Regions from separate parts of the Streptomyces sp. NBC_01381 genome, predicted to be linked through region 3. Evidence: riboswitches for the same ligand, from Rfam matches in the RefSeq annotation. Region 3 holds a riboswitch; each other region holds the start of a gene.
The links. Region 3 has a riboswitch for cobalamin ahead of OG453_RS16090 (cobalamin biosynthesis protein). Riboswitches for the same ligand answer to the same signal wherever they lie in the genome.
Positions count from the first base shown of each region.

Region 1: it holds a riboswitch for cobalamin, as region 3 does, so the genes downstream of both, nrdI (class Ib ribonucleoside-diphosphate reductase assembly flavoprotein NrdI) here and OG453_RS16090 (cobalamin biosynthesis protein) in region 3, are expected to answer to the same signal.
Region 2: it holds a riboswitch for cobalamin, as region 3 does, so the genes downstream of both, OG453_RS13575 (ABC transporter substrate-binding protein) here and OG453_RS16090 (cobalamin biosynthesis protein) in region 3, are expected to answer to the same signal.
Region 4: it holds a riboswitch for cobalamin, as region 3 does, so the genes downstream of both, OG453_RS28565 (energy-coupling factor ABC transporter permease) here and OG453_RS16090 (cobalamin biosynthesis protein) in region 3, are expected to answer to the same signal.

Region 1 covers NZ_JAPEPI010000003.1:630,169-633,496, forward strand. Annotated here, with positions in the region: gene nrdE (class 1b ribonucleoside-diphosphate reductase subunit alpha) at 1-1,179, opposite strand, end outside; gene nrdI (class Ib ribonucleoside-diphosphate reductase assembly flavoprotein NrdI) at 1,176-1,619, opposite strand; cobalamin riboswitch at 1,790-2,014, opposite strand; gene OG453_RS41200 (hypothetical protein) at 2,117-2,416, opposite strand; gene metE (5-methyltetrahydropteroyltriglutamate--homocysteine S-methyltransferase) at 2,510-3,328, opposite strand, start outside.
Region 2 covers NZ_JAPEPI010000001.1:2,880,217-2,883,544, reverse strand. Annotated here, with positions in the region: gene OG453_RS13580 (iron ABC transporter permease) at 1-757, opposite strand, end outside; gene OG453_RS13575 (ABC transporter substrate-binding protein) at 754-1,749, opposite strand; cobalamin riboswitch at 1,860-2,047, opposite strand; gene OG453_RS13570 (VOC family protein) at 2,045-2,488, opposite strand; gene OG453_RS13565 (helix-turn-helix domain-containing protein) at 2,494-3,328, opposite strand, start outside.
Region 3 covers NZ_JAPEPI010000001.1:3,454,392-3,457,719, reverse strand. Annotated here, with positions in the region: gene OG453_RS16100 (inorganic phosphate transporter) at 1-930, shown strand, start outside; gene OG453_RS16095 (hypothetical protein) at 943-1,179, shown strand; cobalamin riboswitch at 1,298-1,449, shown strand; gene OG453_RS16090 (cobalamin biosynthesis protein) at 1,572-2,591, shown strand; gene OG453_RS16085 (cobyric acid synthase) at 2,588-3,328, shown strand, end outside.
Region 4 covers NZ_JAPEPI010000002.1:1,518,786-1,522,113, reverse strand. Annotated here, with positions in the region: gene cbiQ (cobalt ECF transporter T component CbiQ) at 1-663, opposite strand, end outside; gene OG453_RS28570 (energy-coupling factor ABC transporter substrate-binding protein) at 670-1,086, opposite strand; gene OG453_RS28565 (energy-coupling factor ABC transporter permease) at 1,086-1,778, opposite strand; cobalamin riboswitch at 1,807-1,996, opposite strand; partial or broken gene OG453_RS28560 (5-methyltetrahydropteroyltriglutamate--homocysteine S-methyltransferase) at 2,081-3,328, opposite strand, start outside.

The DNA.
Region 1 (3,328 bases), on a different contig from region 3:
CATGTTGATCCAGCCGGGGATCGGGTTGGCCCGGTTCACCGTGTCCTCGAACAGCAGGTACGCGTAGCCGGACTCGAACTGCAGCTCCGCGATCGTCTTGAAGAACTCGCGGGCACTGAGCGTGGTCTTGCGGATGCGCGGGTTGGCCACGAGATCGTCGTAGTGCTCGCTGACCGACAGGTCGGAGAGCGGCTTTCCGTACTCGCGCTCCACGTCGTAGGGCGAGAACAGGTGCATGTCCTCGTTGCGCTTGGCGAGTTCGAAGGTGATGTCGGGGACGACGACGCCGAGGGAGAGGGTCTTGATGCGGATCTTCTCGTCCGCGTTCTCCCGCTTGGTGTCCAGGAACCGCATGATGTCCGGGTGGTGGGCGTGCAGGTACACGGCGCCCGCACCCTGTCGCGCGCCGAGCTGGTTGGCGTACGAGAAGGAGTCCTCGAGCAGCTTCATCACCGGCACGACACCGGACGACTGGTTCTCGATCTTCTTGATCGGGGCGCCCTGCTCGCGCAGGTTCGTCAGGAGCAGTGCGACGCCGCCGCCGCGCTTGGACAGCTGCAGCGCGGAGTTGATGCCCCGGCCGATCGACTCCAGGTTGTCCTCCACGCGCAGGAGGAAGCAGGAGACCAGCTCGCCGCGCTGGGCCTTTCCGGCGTTGAGGAAGGTGGGCGTGGCCGGCTGGAAGCGGCCGGTCATCATCTCGTCCACGAGCCGGGAGGCCAACTGCTCGTCGCCGGCGCCGAGATACAGGGCGGTGGCGACGACCCGGTCCTCGTACCGCTCCAGGTAGCGGGAGCCGTCGAAGGTCTTCAGCGTGTACGAGGTGTAGTACTTGAAGGCGCCGAGGAAGGTGCGGAATCGGTGCTCGTGGGCGTAAGCCTGCCGGTACAGGCCCTCCAGGAACGCCCAGTCGTAGCGCCGGATCGGATCGGCTTCGTAGTAGTCGTTGTCGATCAGGTAGTCGATCTTCTCCCGCAGCGTCGGGAACTCCACCGTCTGGGGGTTCACGTGCTGGAGGAAGTACTGGCGCACGGCCTCGCGGTCCTGGTCGAACTGGATGCGGCCGTCGCAGTCGTACAGGTTCAGCATCGCGTTGAGCGCGTGGTAGTCCTTGCGCGTCCCGACCGACTCGCGCTCCTGTGCCGCGGGAATCGTGACCGCCGTGGTGAGGGTGCTCATGCCACTCGCCTCGTCCGCTCCAGTTGCCCCGTCGCTGAGTGTCGTGTCCAAAACGTCTGCAGTCCTTCCCTGACGGCGCGGACGTCCTGGTCCGTGCCGAGGAGTTCGAATCGGTACAGCTCCGGGACCCCGCATTTGGCCGAGATGACCCGGCCGGCCAGGCAGTAGTCCGCGCCGAAGTTGGTGTTGCCGGAAGCGATGACCCCGCGCAGGAGCTCCCGGTTGGCCTCGATGTTCAGGAAGCGGATCACCTGCTTGGGCACCGCTCCCGCGCGCTCGCCGCCGCCGTAGGTCGGCACGATCAGCACGTACGGGTCGGTGACCTCGGGCATGCCGTCGCGACGCGGGTGCAGGGGAATGCGTGTCGCGGGCAGGCCCAGCTTCTCGACGAAACGCTTGGTGTTCTCCGAGACGCTGGAGAAATACACGAGACGGCACATCAGCCTCGCCTCCTCTCGCTCGTTCCCGTCTCAAGTCCGAGGACCGGGTGGGGAGAGGGCGGCGCGCGAGGCGGGCATCGGGACGGCGGCACACGAGGGCACACCGGACCGGAAGTCCGAACGACGGCCACGCGGCCCTCCCTCGGGGCCTCGGAGCGCGCACACCGCCGGTCGGCGTACGCACCAGTGGCAGGTCTTCGGACTCACGGGCGCACTCTCCGTGTCCGGAGAGTTCCTACTGGCCGTCGCTTCCCAAGCCCCGTTCATGCGGCTCAGTGCGTGTGACGGCGGTCGTTCCCGCTCACCGCTGCGGGGCAGTCCCGGATTTCCACCGGGTTCCCTCTTGCCTCGCCGGACACGTGAGTACCCGGCGAACCACCAGCGAGGGCAACACTACATCTAGTTGGCGCGGCGGCAAGGCCGGCCAGATGTTGTGTCGCACGCTTGCGATGCGCGACTTACTAAGGTAAGCCTTACTAGCGGGTTCCCGGGGTCGGTCAGGGCTCGTTGCGGAGCTTGGCGCCCCGGCCGCCGGCGACTCTGCGCGCGCGTCGGACACGCTCCGGCAGGTCGGCGAGCAGACCGTCGAGATCGTCACTCCGGCCGTCTTCCGCGAGCGCGTCGCCCAACTCTTCGACGAAGTCCGTCAGATCGGCCAAAGCGTCTCTCACGGAGCGCAGCCTGACGCCTTGGGCGCCGAGCTGCCTGCGCATGGCCAGCAAGTTCTCCAAGTCGTGGTCGGTCAGGGCCACCAACGGCTCGCCGTCGACGACCACATGACGTGGCTCCCTCTTCACAGCTGCGCCTTCCCCCCTGCGGCGGACGAACAGTGACCCCATCGGGAGGAGGGCCGGGAGGAGCAGGCAGCCCCTCCCGGCCCTCGGCTCACCTCAGGACTCCGGAAGTTCCGACCGTACGGTGCGGGCCGCGGTGACCAGGTTCTCCAGGGATGCCCTGGTCTCGGTCCAGCCGCGGGTCTTCAGGCCGCAGTCGGGGTTGACCCACAGCCGCTCGGCCGGGATGGCTTCCAGTCCTGTACGCAGCAGAGCGGCCGCTTCCTCGGTGCTTGGCACGCGCGGGGAGTGGATGTCGTAGACGCCGGGTCCGGCCTCTCGGGGGTAACCGTGCGCGGCCAGCTCCCGGGCGACCTGCATGTGCGAGCGCGCGGCTTCCAGACTGATGACGTCGGCGTCGAGGTCGTCGATGGCCTGGACGATGTCGCCGAACTCGGCGTAGCACATGTGCGTGTGGATCTGGGTCTCGTCGCGTACGCCGCTGGTGCTGAGGCGGAAGGATTCCGTGGCCCAGTCCAGGTAGGCGGGGTGGTCGGCCGCTCGCAACGGCAGCGTCTCGCGCAGGGCGGGCTCGTCGACCTGGATGACCGAAGTGCCCGCCGCCTCCAGGTCGTTGACCTCGTCGCGCAGGGCGAGGGCGACCTGGCGGGCGGTGTCGCCGAGGGGCTGGTCGTCGCGGACGAAGGACCAGGCGAGCATGGTGACAGGACCGGTGAGCATGCCCTTGACCGGCTTCGACGTCAGGGACTGGGCGTACGAGGTCCAGCGCACCGTCATCGGCTCGGGCCGGGAGATGTCCCCGGCGAGGACCGGCGGTCGCACATAACGGGTGCCGTACGACTGGACCCAGCCGTGCTGCGTGGCCAGGTAGCCCGTCAGCTGTTCGGCGAAGTACTGGACCATGTCGTTGCGTTC
Region 2 (3,328 bases), 570 kb from region 3:
TCAGCAGGGCGGTGACGGAGAGCAGGATCAGACGGGTGCGGGCCACGTGGACGCCCAGCGTCGCCGCCGCGTCCTGGCCGAACGCGAAGGCGTCCAGGGTGCGGGCCTGCGCCAGGCAGACGGTGAGCGCCGCCAGGAGGACCGCGGCGCAGATCCATACGTCCGTCCAGCCCACCCCGCTGAGCGAGCCGAGCAGCCAGAACAGCACCCCGCGCGTCGTCTCCGCGTCGGCCGCCGTCAGGATCACGAACGAGGTGAGCGCCGAGAACAGCTGCATGGCCGCGACGCCGGAGAGCACGACGCGGTCGGCGCTCCCGCCCAGCGCATGGCTGAGCAGCAGGACCAGGGCGAAGGAGCACAGGGCGCCGGCGAAGGCGCCCGCCGAGACCGACACGACTCCCCCACCGACCCCGAGGACGACGACCACGACGGCTCCCGTGGACGCCCCGGAGGAGACGCCGAGGACGAAGGGGTCCGCGAGCGGGTTGCGCAGCAGGGACTGGAGGACCGTCCCGCAGACCGCGAGGCCCGCGCCGCACACCGCGGCGAGCAGGGTGCGCGGCATCCGCAGGTTCCAGACGATGCCGTCCCGCAGCGGCGTGAGCCCCGTCTCTCCCCCGCCGAGGTGCGCCACGACCGCCGAGAACACATCCGGTACGGAGATGGCGGCGGGGCCGATGGTGACGGCCACCGCCACGGAGAGCGCGAGCGCGGCGACGCCCGCCGCCCACAGCAGGGCGCCCCGCGCGAGCGTCACTTGGCGAGCCCGAACTCGCGTAGTGCGTCCGCCACTTGCTCCACTCCGTCCACCGTCCGGATCGTGGGGTTCATCGCCTGGCCGCTGAGCAGGACGTACCGCTTCTTCTTCACGGCGGTCAGATTCTTGGTGACCGGGTTGGACTCCAGGAACTCGATCTTCTTCTTCGCGCTCTCGGCCGTCTGCGACTTGCGGGTGAGGTCGCCGATGACCAGGACGTCGGGGTCACGGTCCGCCACCGTCTCCCAGTTGATCTGGGGCCACTCCTCGCGGGTGTCGTCGAAGACGTTCTTGGCGCCGAGCTCGCGCGTGATGATGCCGGGGGCGCCGCAGCAGCCCGCTATGTAGGGGGCCTTGGAGTCGGAGAACCAGTAGAGGAGCGTCGTGTCGGAGGCGTCGATGCCCTGCTTGGCCTTCGCCAGGCGGGACTTCAAGCCGGCGACCAGGCGCTCGCCGCGCTTCTGGACCCCGAACGCCCGCGCCAGGTCGCGCACTTCGCCGTACACCGTGTCCATGGTGAGCGCCTTGACGCGGCTGCCGTCGCCGTCGCCGGTGTTGTCCTTGCCCGCGCAGTCGGTGGGCGAGACGTACGAGGGGACGCCGAGCTCGGTGAACTTGGCGCGGTCGGCGACGCCGCCCTTGCTCACCGTCGCCAGGAAGGAGGCGGTCACGAAGTCCGGCTCCTGGGCGAGGACCTTCTCGAAGGACGGGTAGCGGTCGGAGAGCCGGGGGACCTTGGCGTTGTCCTTCTCCAGGCCCTTCAGGACCGGGTCGGTCCAGGTGCCGGTGCCTGCCATGCGGTCGGCGAGGCCGAGGGAGAGCAGGATCTCCGTGGAGCCCTGGTCGAGGGAGACCGCCCGCCGCGGCGGCGCCTCGATCTGCGACTTCTTGCCGCAGGAGGTGAGGGTCAGCGGGTAGCCGGCAGCCTTCTTGTCCGTGGTGGAGGGCGTCGACGAGCCACCGCAGGAGGTCAGCGTGACGGCCAGGGCCATGCCGAGGAGGACGGGTATACGTACACGACGGGCTGTGGAGGACACACGATCCCTTGAGTCTCATGGCTCATACGCGGAGCCTGGCCTGCTTGATCACCTCCGCCGCCCGGTGCGCGGACAGAGGTGCCAGCAGGTCTTCGGACTCGGGGATCGGCCGGGCGGGGCGCCTTCCCAGGCGTCCGTGGACGCCCAGTGGCCGTGGCCCCGCCCGTTCCCCCTCACCGCTGCGCGTCAGTTCCGGATTCGCACCGGATTCCCTGGCCCTGGTGTGGGTTTGACTGGCGTGCGCAAATTATCACGCGGGCCGGGGCGAGCCGCGGTAGGTGCCGAAGGACCACTTGTTGCCCTCGGGGTCGGCGATGGCGAACTCCCGGCTGCCGTACGGCTGGTCCTCGATCTCGCGGATGATCTCCACTCCGGCATCGGTGAGGCGCCCATAGAGATCGTCGACATGGTCCGTGACGACGTACGCGCCGAAGGTGCCCGGCTTGAGGCACCAGGCCTCGGCCTTCTCGTCGTACGAGCCGAGCATGATCGCCCCGCCCTCGGGCCAGTCGAGCTCGGCGTGGGCCACGCGGTCGCCGTCCTCGTAGACGGCGGTGCGCAGGAAGCCGACCGTGCCGACGAGGAAGTCGATCAGGGCGGGTGCGTCGTGGGCCTGGAGGGTCGGCCAGACGTCGGGGGCGCGTCCCGCGGGGGTGGCTGCGGTCTGGGTCTGCTGCTTCTCGGTGGTGTTCATGGCTCCTACTCTTCGCCTCCGCCATGGCTCCCGGCTTGGATATTCCGGCACTCTTCGGCCAGCCAGCCGCTGGGGCTCGTGCCGGTGTACTGCCGGAAGTCCCGCACCAGGTGGGAGTGGTCGAAATAGCCGCAGTCCGCGGCGACCCGCGCCAGATCGGGCGCGGCGCCCGCGGCGACGGAGCGCACGACGGTGTTCCGCGCGCGCTGGAAGCGCATCAGGCGGGCGGCCTGCTTGGGGCCGATCCCCGTCTCGGCGCGGAAGAGGGCGGTGAGCCTGCGCTCGCTGAGCGCGACGTGCCGGGAGAGACCGCCGATCGTGCCCGCGCCCCGGTGCCTGGCCAGCCAGGCCCAGGCCTCGGCGACCTCGGGGCGGACGGATCCGCGGGCGTCGCCGGCGGCAACCCGCTGCCTCAAGTAGGCGGACAGGGCGGCGAATCGCTCCTCCCAGGTGTCCCGCTCGCACAGCAGCTCCCGTACGTCGGCGGCGCGGCGCCCCATCACCTCCGTGCCGGACGTGACGATGTCACCGGCGAGCTCGGCGGCCGGTACGCCGAACAGGGCGCGGGCGGCGAGCGGATGCACGGCGAGCTGGATGCCCGCCTCGTGCTCGGGCTTGACGACGTACGCCGGTGACTGGTGCAGACCGCCGAGGACGATGTCCGTGCTGATCGCGTCGGCGCCGCCCGCCTGCTCGGGGGTGAGGCCGCTGACGACCGGGCCGTCGAACGAGAAGATCAGGGTGAGATACGGGGAGGGCAGGCCGCGGTGCAGGCCAGGCAGCTCGCCCGTGGTGCGGTAGCCGACCGCGGACACGACCATGCCGTCGAGCCGCGGGACG
Region 3 (3,328 bases):
GGCGCCGCCGTCATGTCGATGGGCTGGTCGTCGATCAACGGCGGCACCGTCGTCACCAAGATCCTGATCCCGGCCCTCGCCGCGCCGCTCGTGGCGGGTCTCGCCGCGATGGCGGCCACGCGCCTGACGTACCGGATCGGCCGCAACACCGACACCAAGTCGACCGCCAAGGGCTACCGCGCCGGCCAGATCGCCTCCGCCGGCCTCGTCTCGCTGGCGCACGGCACGAACGACGCGCAGAAGACCATGGGCATCATCACGCTCGCCCTGGTCACCGGCGGCGTCCTCAACCCCGGCGCGAACCCCCCGATGTGGGTCATCGTCTCGGCCGGTGTGGCCATCGCGCTCGGCACCTACCTGGGCGGCTGGCGCATCATCCGCACCATGGGCAAGGGCCTCACCGACCTCCAGCCGCAGCAGGGCTTCGCCGCCCAGACCAGCGCCGCGACGGTCATCCTCGCCTCGTCGCACATCGGCTTCTCGCTCTCCACCACGCAGTCCTGCTCCGGCGCCGTGATGGGCGCGGGCCTGGGCCGCAAGGGCGGTGTGGTCCGCTGGTCCACGGCGACCCGGATGTTCGTCGCCTGGGGTCTGACGCTCCCGGCCGCCGGCCTGGTCGGCGCGGGCGCCGAGTTCCTCACCAAGCAGGGCCCCTGGGGCATCGCGGCGACCGCGGCGCTCCTGGTCGGCGGCTCGGCCGTCATCTGGGTGCTCTCGCGGCGCAACGCCGTCGACCACACGAACGTCGCGGACGACGAGATCGGCGGCTCCGACGCGGAGCCCGCGGGCGTCGTGACCACCGCGATCGCCGCCGTCACGCCGCCGCCCACCGGCGCCGCCGCGACGGCCGCCGACGACGACCACGTCAAGGCCACCATCCCGGCCCCGACCGGCTCCGTGGCGGACCCCGCCCGGCCTGCCACGGTGTAAGGACAGATCAGCATGGACATCGACTGGGCAGCTCTCGGCTCCGTCTTCGGAGTCAGCCTCGCGGTGACGGTGGCCCTGGTGGGCCTGTTCACCCTCGGCATCGTCGGCCTCTCCAAGCACGAGGCGGCCGCCTCCGGCGCCGCTTCCGCCGCGGGCGGCAACGCTGCGGCGGCGCGCGCCGGCGCGTACGCGTGCTTCGCGCTGTGCGCGGCCGCGGTGGCGTACGGGATCTATCTGATCGTCGCCTGACGGCCGGAGTTCGTCGCCTGACGACGGAGTTCGAGGTGGGGTGCGAGACGCTTCGGCGTCCCGCACCCCACCTTCGTATGTGGGCCTTGGCACACTCTCCCGTCGCAGGTCAAAGGCGAGTTGACGGGCGTTCGCGGGCGTGGTGGACTGCCGGAGCCATTACGGCGGCAGAAGAGGAAGCCGGTGCGAATCCGGCGCGGTCCCGCCACTGTCACCGGGGAGACGACTCCCCGTGAGCCAGGAACTCTCGCCCGCCGATCACGTCGAACCAGGGCGCGGACACCCTGAGTGAGGACATATCGCCATGCGCGGCCGCCCGTTGCCGGTTCCTGTGCCCCCGCCTGTCCAGGCCGGGCCCGTCGCTCCCCTTCACGTAACGGTCGGCTGAACCCGTGTGTGCCGATCGCGACTTCGCGTACGGCGCCGCCGCCGGGCTCCTCGGTGACCTGCTTCTCGGTGATCCTCGCCGCGGGCATCCGGTCGCCGCGTTCGGGCGTGCGGCGGGTGCCGTCGAGCGTGTCCTGTGGCGGGATCACCGCGGGTGGGGCGCGCTGCATGCCGTGGTGTGCGCCGGCGGTGCTGCGGGTGCCGCCGCCCTTGCCTCTTCTCTTGTACGTCGCCACTCGCGCGCCGGATCGGTCGCGCTGACCGCCGCCGCGACCTGGGCCGTGGTCGGCGGGACCTCGCTCGGGCGTGAGGCGCGGGCCATCGGCGGGGCGCTCGCCGCGGGGGACATCGAGGTGGCGCGGGAGTGGCTGCCGCATCTGTGCGGGCGGGATCCGCAGGCGCTGGATGCCGACGGCATCGCGCGGGCCGTCGTCGAGTCCGTCGCCGAGAACACGTCCGACGCCGTCGTGGGGGCGCTGGTGTGGGGGGCGTTGGCGGGCGTTCCGGGGCTTGTCGGGTTTCGGGCCGTGAACACGTTGGACGCGATGGTGGGGCACAAGTCCGCGAGGTACCTCCGGTACGGGTGGGCGTCTGCTCGGCTCGATGATGTTCTGGGGTGGCCGGGGGCTCGGCTGACCGCCCTGCTGGCGGCTGCTGCGGGGGATTCGCCCTCCGGGGCGCTGCGGGCCTGGCGTGACGATGCCGCCAAGCATCCGAGTCCCAACGCTGGGCCCGTTGAGGCGGCCTTTGCCGGGGCGTTGGGGGTGCGGCTCGGGGGGACTCTCTCGTACGGGGGGCGGGTTGAGCATCGGCCTGTTCTCAATGGGGGTGGGCGTGCCGTTGCCGTGGCTGACATCGAGCGGGCTGTTCGGCTGTCTCGGCGGGTTGGGCTGCTGGCGCTGGGGGTTGCCATGGCCGCCCGTCCGAAGCGGAGCCCGGCAGTTGGGACTGTGCCCACCCGTTCCGCCCTGCGGAACGCCTGCCCACAGCAAGGACGGCAGAGCAAGTCAAGGAGAACCTCATGAGTGGCGGGCTGCTTGTTGCCGGAACCACCTCTGACGCCGGGAAGAGCGTCGTCACCGCCGGGATCTGTCGGTGGCTGGCTCGCAAAGGAGTTTCCGTCGCGCCGTTCAAGGCGCAGAACATGTCGCTCAACTCCTTCGTCACGCGCGAAGGCGCCGAGATCGGGCGGGCGCAGGCCATGCAGGCGCAGGCCGCCCGGGTCGAGCCGAGCGCGCTGATGAATCCCGTGCTGCTCAAGCCGGGCAGCGACCGCAGCAGTCAGGTGGTGCTCATGGGGAAGCCCGTGGGCGAGATGAGTGCGCGTGGCTATCACGGCGGGCGCCAGGAGGCGTTGCTCTCGACCGTGGTGGGATGTCTTGAGGAACTTCGGGGCAGCTATGACGCCGTGATCTGCGAAGGCGCGGGCAGTCCCGCCGAGATCAATCTGCGGCGTACGGACATTGTGAACATGGGGATCGCGCGGGCCGCCCGGTTCCCCGTCGTCGTCGTCGGCGACATCGACCGCGGTGGCGTCTTCGCCTCCTTCTTCGGCACGACCGCGCTGCTCAGTGCCGAGGATCAGGAACTGGTCGCCGGGTATCTCGTCAACAAGTTCCGGGGCGATGTGTCGCTGCTCGCACCCGGGCTCGACATGCTGCAAGGACTCACCGGGCGGCGCACGTTCGGTGTGCTGCCGTTCCAGCACGGGCTCGGCATCGACGAGGAGGACGGCCTTCGGGTGTCCCTGCGGGGTGCCGTG
Region 4 (3,328 bases), on a different contig from region 3:
CCGGGCCTCGGGCACAAGGACCCGCAGCGTCCCGTCGTAACCCCGTCCGGCGAGGCCCGCCTGCAGCCGGCTCGCCCGGTCGAAGGCCCGCACGAACGCGGTGGCGCCGAGCCCGGCGAGCGACCGCCAGGCGGCGGCCCGGGTCGTGTGCCCGAGCCGCGCGGCCTGCGCCTGACGGATCCGCGTCATGGAGTCCAGAAGCAGAAAGCTCATCCGGTACGTGACGAGCGCCACGTCCACAACGGGTGCCGGCACGCCCGCCTTGACCAGGCGGGGCAGCAGGTCCGACATCGGCGTGGTGAAGGCGAAGAGCAGGACGCCAAGGGAGGCCGCGGAGGTGCGCAGGAGCAGACCGCCCGCGCGCGCCGGACCGCCGTCGGCGAGCGTGATGAACCCTCCTGGTCCTGCGATCTGGATGAGCAGGCTCAGGGCGCCGGTGACGCAGAAGCCGAGCGGTACGCGGTAGGCGCGCCACAGCTTGCGGGGCGGCACGCCCGCCGGGCCGAGCAGCACGGCGAGCGCGGCGACCAGGACAAGGGCGGCGCCCGGCCAGGGCGGCAGGGAGACCGCGAGGGCGGTGAGACCGAGCCCGAGCACGGCCTTGTCCACGGGATGACGGCGGCGCCAGCGACTGCTGTGCGCCGCCGCGTCGATGGGCAGCACGCCGGATCAGACCTGCTCGGTCTTGGGCCGGGTGCCCTCAGCGCCCACGTCCGCATCCCCATCCACATCCGCGTCCGCGTCCGCATCCGTGGACGGCTCGGCGTCGGCGGCCTCCGCCCGCGCACGTTCGGCACCCTGGCGGCGCCCCTTGCGCAGCCCGAAGTAGTAGGCGAGGACGCCCGCGCCGAGCGCCGCCTGCAGGGAGAAGAGCGCCGATTCGATCTCCCCGGACGGGGGTTCGTACAGGGGCGAGAACCACGGCTCGTACTCGGGGTCGTTCTCGGCGATCGCCGTCTCGGCCTGGGCGTCGGCGCCGGTGAACGGCTCTTCCTTGTCGTCGCCGAGGCCGAGGACCAGGGGCAGCACCGCGAGTGCGGCGACGATGACCAGGAGCAGGGTGTTGATCTTCGCGTTGCGGCTCATCAGGCACTGGCCTCCGTCTCGGACTTCTTGCCCTGAAGCAGCACGCCGAGCCGGGTGAGCTCGCCCTTGCTGGACTGCACGAGGAGCCGCATCACCAGGACGGTGAGCAGTCCCTCGCTGACCGCCAAGGGGATCTGCGTGACGGCGAAGATGCCGCCGAACTTGCCCAGGGCGCCGATGAATCCGCTGGAGGGGTCGGGGAACGCCAGGGCCAGCTGGACGCTGGTGACGCAGTACGTCGACAGGTCGGCGACGAACGCCCCGAAGAACACGGCCACCATGAGCGGTACGTCGTATCTCTTCAGGAGCCGGTAGACGGCGTACCCGGCCCATGGCCCGATGATCGCCATGGAGAACACATTGGCGCCGAGCGTGGTGAGCCCGCCGTGGGCGAGCAACAGAGCCTGGAACAGAAGTGTGATGGTGCCGAGCACCGCCATGATCGGCGGCCGGAAGAGAATCGCGCCGAGCCCGGTGCCCGTCGGATGCGAGCAACTGCCCGTGACAGAAGGGATTTTCAGGGCGGAGAGGACAAAGGTGAAGGCTCCGGACGCGCCGAGGAGCAGGGTGCTCTCGGGGTGCTCCTTGACTTCACGGGTGAGGGAACGGACTCCGTGGACGACGAACGGCGCGGACGCGACACTCCAGGCGATCGCGTGCGCCGGGGGGAGGAAACCCTCGGCTATGTGCATGGCGGAACAGACCTCTCCAGCACCTCGTGGATGGACAACGCGCCTTGACCGGTCTCCTGGCTGACGGGTCGTACCGCCCGGACTCCGCCTTCCCGGGCACGTGAGTACCCAGTGGCTGCCCCCACAGGGGGCCGGAGCCGGACTTTCCCGATCACAGTGGCGAGGGCCGCACCGGCATCACACCGGATTTCCCGAGCACCAAGGCGTGGTGACACTAGTGCGCCACGTGGGGCCTGACAACTCGCACGGCGGGCGCGGCGGTGGCACACGCAAGCGCACACCACCACCGCGTACGCCCCTGGTCAGAGGGTGGAGCGGAGCTCGCGCGCGGCGCCGACCAGGTTCTCGAGGGCGGCGCGGACCTCGGTCCAGCCCCGGGTCTTCAGACCGCGGTCCGGGGGGATAGCCGGACGCGGCGAGTTCGCCGGCGACCTGCATGTGCGAGCGGGCGGATGTCGCCGGACTCGGCGTAGCACATGTCGGTGTGGATCTGGCTGTCCGGCCGTACGCCGCTCGTGCCGAGCCGGAAGGACTCGGTGGCCGAGGCGAGATACCCGCCGTGGTGGGCGGCGCGCAGCGGCAGCGTCTCGCGCAGCGCGAGCGCGACCTGGCGGGCGGTGTCGGCGAGGGGCTGGGCGTACGCGGTCCAACGCACCGTCATCGGCTCGGGGTGGGAGATGTCGCCGGCCAGGATCGGCGGAAGACATGGCGCGTCCCGTAGGACTGGACCATGTCGTTGCGTTCGGGCTCGCCGTGCACCAGGACGTCGGTGCCGGTCTTCTCCTGGAAGGCGATGACCTCGCGGATCTCGGCCACGATGCGCTCCTCGTACGTGGCCGTGCCGATGCGTCCGGCACGCAAGTCGGCGCGGGCAGTGGGCAGTTCGCCGGTCTGCGGGAAGGAGCCGATGGACGTCGTCGGCAACAGCGGCAGGCGGCCGTTCGCGCCGGGCGGCGACCCGCTCGGCGTACGTCTGGGAACGGCGGGTGTCCGCGTCGGTGACGGCCGCGGCGCGGGCGCGCACCACCGGGTCGCGGGTGAGGGTGGCGATCTCACCGGTCTTCTGCCGGGCGAAGGCAAGCCAGCGGGCGATCTGCGGATCAAGCCCCTGCTCGGCGTCGGCGTCCAGCGGGACGTGCAGCAGGGAGCAGGAGGCGGCCACGTCGACCCGCCCGGCGAGCCCGAGCAACGTACCGAGCACGGCCAGGGACTTCCCCAGGTCGTTGATCCACACATTGCGGCCGTCGACGACGCCGGCGACAAGACGCTTGCCGGGCAGACCGCCGACGGCCGCGAGATCGTCGAGATTGGCGGCGGCGGGCCCGGTGAAGTCGATGGCGAGGCCGTCGACATCCGCCATGGCCAGCACCGGAAGGGCCTCGCCGAGCCGGTCGAAATAGGAGGCGACGAGCAGTCGGGGCCGGTCGGTGAGCGCGCCGAGATCGCGGTAGGCGCGGGCGACGGCGTTCACTTCGGCCGGGGTGCGGTCCTGCATCAGGACGGGCTCGTCCAGCTGAACCCACTCGGCGCCCGCGGCCCGCAGCTCGGCG